Regions from separate parts of the Vibrio sp. D173a genome, predicted to be linked through region 1. Evidence: predicted binding sites of a transcription regulator. Region 1 holds the regulator's gene; the other holds the start of a gene.
The links. Region 1 encodes CRP, which controls carbon source genes, mostly activating them, when cyclic AMP is high. Its sites were predicted from a motif close to TGTGANNNNNNTCACA; they were not measured.

Region 1 (2,209 bases):
CGCAATTTTCCCGCACACATATCAACTTCCAGCGTGTACCGACCGTTGATACTTCCAACCCACTTAACGCCAAAGGCATCCCTAGTTTGGATGAAAGCTTCGTGGTGATCCGCCTACGCGGTATCAAGAATGTCGACTTCCCGTATTTGCTGGCGATGATTGATGGCTCATTCATGTCTCGCCATAACACCATTGTGGTTCCAGGCGGTAAGATGAGCTTTGCAATGGAGCTCATAGTGAGGCCGATTCTGCAGCAACTCATCGAAACTGGGAAAATTGGCTAAAAACCTCGTAAATTGAGTGTTTACTTTTCATACCGTGATCATGTGCACAGTTTTGCTTACAAAATCTCAATCATGGCACGATTAAAATCAAGAAATCGTTTCCGAAAAAGGATACTATTTCTAACCGAAACACAAGAGAGCTTGCAGCATATAAAAAGTGCTCTTATCCTAGTAAGCCCATTCAGGCTTAGCTAAAATATGGATAGCGCAAGCGTACCCTGCAGAGGAAGTGAGATATTATGGTTCTAGGTAAACCTCAAACCGACCCAACATTAGAGTGGTTTCTTTCACACTGTCATATTCATAAGTACCCATCAAAGAGCACGCTAATTCACGCGGGCGAAAAAGCAGAGACTTTGTACTACATCGTTAAAGGTTCTGTTGCGGTTCTTATCAAAGACGAAGAAGGTAAGGAAATGATCCTTTCTTACCTAAACCAAGGCGACTTCATTGGTGAGCTTGGTCTATTCGAAGAAGACCAAGAGCGTACAGCTTGGGTTCGCGCTAAATCTCCTTGTGAAGTGGCAGAGATTTCTTTCAAGAAATTCCGTCAACTTATCCAAGTTAACCCAGACATCCTAATGCGCCTTTCTGCGCAAATGGCTCGTCGTCTACAAGTTACTAGCCAAAAAGTGGGTGACCTAGCGTTCCTAGACGTAACTGGTCGTATCGCTCAGACTCTTCTGAACCTTGCTAAACAGCCAGATGCGATGACGCACCCAGACGGCATGCAAATCAAGATCACTCGTCAAGAAATCGGTCAAATTGTTGGCTGTTCTCGTGAGACAGTAGGCCGTATCTTGAAGATGCTAGAAGAGCAGAACCTAATTTCTGCGCACGGTAAAACTATCGTTGTTTACGGGACTCGTTAATCTCGATTAACGTTTAAAAAATTTAAAAGCCACCAAATGCAAGTTTGGTGGCTTTTTCTTTTTTGGGAATCGGGAACCTGCATTCCGAGAGCGGACTTCGTCCTTCGGGATTAAGCCCTCTCAGATTCCGAGAGTGAGAACCTCCCGCAGCGAAGCGTTTCCGCATCTAGAGGGCGTAGCCCATTCTCGCCTCTTCTTTACCCGTTGGTGCTTTCGAAGATCTTATCTGCCGATGCAGCCACAAATCCTGGGTACAACTCACCGTTATCCATTGGGTAGCGCTTAGCAAACTCGTAGAAGCCTCCAGGAATCACCTCAACGCCTTCAGTAAAGGTCACTGGCACTTTGTCTGCCATGGTCGACGATTGCTCTAGTAGCACCTCTGGCGTGCCTTTTACTTCACCGCCATTCTCGTTGATGGTAAAGCCTGCTGTGCGCAGGTGGTCGTTCACTTGCTTCACTTCTTCATGCTGATTGAGTTGATTCACACTCACTGTGAAGTGGTTCGCTCCGTAACCATGCGCTGCAAGCCAAGAAGCGTATTCACTCTCTTTCGCCAAGGTTTGAAAGTCAGCATAGCTTAGGTCCCACAAGCGTCCGCCGTACAAGAAGTCACTGCCTGTCAGTTTAGAAGCATCAACCTGCTCCACCAGTTTACGAACGATGGCTTGTAGCTCTGGTGAGCACTCATCCACTTTCAATTCACTGATGAAGACTTTTGGTTGTTTCGGATCTGGGTGCTCAAAATGTTTTGCCACCAGCTTTTTGCTTTCAAATACGTAGTCACCACAGGCTTTGTAACCCACCGCCAAGAATGGCTTCGCTAACGTTTCAATGCCTAGGGGAGCGACATTAAACGTACGTAGCGCAATATGGTCATTAATCAGAGGCTCATCTTCTTGAAGAAGTTGATGGACTTTAGCAGCAGAAGGGCACAGACGTTGAATGTAGTCTTGCCATAGCGATTCAAATAACACATCGGGCGTCATAACGACTCCTTGTTATGAAATGTAGAGTTAGGGGTAAGAAGAAGTTGACCGCTCGTTCACAGCC
Region 2 (2,209 bases), on a different contig from region 1:
CAAGCGGAAGAGCTGGTGGATAAGTTGGCGTTTTTATCTGGTGCTCCGCAAGACGATTTAGAAATCGATCTTACCTTCGATGTGCTTGGTGAAGGAAAAAACATCCGTCTAACTGGTTGGCTAACTCAGTGCTATCAGTCCGGTTTGATTCGCTACCGCAGCGGTAAAATTCGTGCGCAGGATTACCTTGCTGCATGGATTGATCATCTTGCTATGTCTGCCTCTGGTCAGCCTAGAAAGACCCACGTTATCGGTTATGACCGCAAGGAAGGCGCGGTGCATTTAGTTTACCCAGCAATGGCAGACGCTGCGCAAGCGAAACAACTACTTGCTGAATTAGTACGTCTGTTTTTTGAAGGCATGACCAAGCCATTACCATACTTCCCGAAAACAGCACTGGCGTGTGTTGAGGCGGGCTTTAGTCGTGGCCACTGGGCTGATGACGAAGAGAAATCGCTGAAGAAAATGGCGGATGCATTCAATGATGGCTATATGAGTCCAGGTGAGGGAAATAACGCGTATATTTCGCGTATTTGGTCTACTTGGAATGACGAGCTTGCAGCAGAAGTTCGCATGCTGACCGCATTGGTTCTTCAAGGCGCAAGACTGGCGGCGATGGATGCCGATGATGAAAAGTAAGTTGGATTATTTAGATAAAGAAGAGAGTAGGGTGGCCGCCAGAAAATCATTATTTTTTGTAGGGCGTTCGCTGTACGGCCACAAGGTCAGAGGGACCATGATTCGTTTGAGTGTTTAGCCTGATCATTTATCAATACGTTAAAGTGATTGCTCTGTTATCAGTACTCATCTCGTGACGCGCATACTAGCGGTTGAAGATCAGGATAACCGTGAGTGAGATCCCACTAACCTTTAAATATTCCAACTTGTTAGACATATAAATAGAATTTTTAACGACAGATCACAGTTCGGTCAGTCGATAATCCGGAGAGATTCAGCGTTATGGCGCAAATGTCAGTTCCAACTCCACTGCAAACCATGACTTTTCCGCTGCATGGTGCAAGGCTAATTGAAGCATCGGCAGGTACAGGTAAAACCTTTACGATCGCGGGTTTGTATCTGCGACTTCTACTAGGGCATGGCACTGCCAATACCAAACATCGCGTGCCGTTGACCGTGGATCAAATTCTGGTCGTGACCTTTACCGAAGCTGCAACGGCGGAGCTGCGTGATCGTATTCGTGCGCGTATTCACGACGCGAGGATCGCATTCGCTCGCGGGAAAAGCTCAGATCCTGTGATTCAACCTTTGTTGGGAGAAATCGAGGATCATAAGCAAGCCGCTGAGATCCTCTTGCAAGCGGAACGCCAAATGGATGAAGCCGCGGTGTACACCATTCACGGTTTCTGCCAACGCATGCTGACGCAAAACGCATTCGAATCCGGTAGTCGCTTCAACAATGAGTTTGTGACAGACGAAAGCCATCTCAAAGCGCAAGTGGTTGCCGATTACTGGCGTCGTAATTTCTATCCTCTGCCATTCGCTTTGGCTGGAGAAGTGCGTCAACTATGGGGCTCGCCATCGGATCTGTTGTATGACATCAGCAACTACCTCACAGGCGCGCCGCTAAGTCTCTCTGTTCCAGCAATGCAAGGTAGCCTTGCCGATTTGCATGAGCAAAACTTAAAGCAAATTGATGCTTTGAAAGGCCATTGGCGTGATAGCCAAGATGATTTCCTCGCACTGATTTCTGATTCCGACGTCAACAAGCGCAGCTACACCAAAAAGTCTCTACCGACTTGGTTAGAAGCGGTCAACGTATGGGCTTCGACAGAAACCACGGGCTATGACTATCCAGATAAGCTGGAGAAGTTCGCCCAGAATGTGTTACTTGAGAAAACCCCGAAAGGCACTGCACCACAACACCCCGTGTTTGAGGCGATAGAAGCCTTCATTGCCAACCCAATCAGCTTAAAAGCGCCATTGTTAGCTCATGCGATTGAGCATTGTCGCGTGATGCTGGCAAAAGCAAAAAATCAGAAACAATGGTTGTCATTCGATGACTTGCTGACTCAGCTTTCTGCCTCGATTGATACCGATGAAACCGCACTACTGACAGAGCGCATTCGCACGCTTTATCCGGTTGCGATGATCGATGAATTCCAAGATACCGACCCACTGCAATACAGCATTTTCAGTCGCATTTATTTGGATAATCCTGAGTGCGGTTTGTTTATGATCGGTGACCCGA

Region 2: a site for CRP is predicted at 848-863, ahead of recB (exodeoxyribonuclease V subunit beta). Genes of this name have one in related genera too.

Annotation. Positions count from the first base shown of each region.
Region 1 is NZ_JAHGAH010000070.1:16,906-19,114, forward strand. It holds gene KIV40_RS08110 (phosphoribulokinase) at 1-284, shown strand, start outside; gene crp (cAMP-activated global transcriptional regulator CRP) at 524-1,156, shown strand; gene KIV40_RS08120 (DUF1338 domain-containing protein) at 1,354-2,145, opposite strand.
Region 2 is NZ_JAHGAH010000093.1:30,845-33,053, reverse strand. It holds gene recC (exodeoxyribonuclease V subunit gamma) at 1-639, shown strand, start outside; gene recB (exodeoxyribonuclease V subunit beta) at 961-2,209, shown strand, end outside.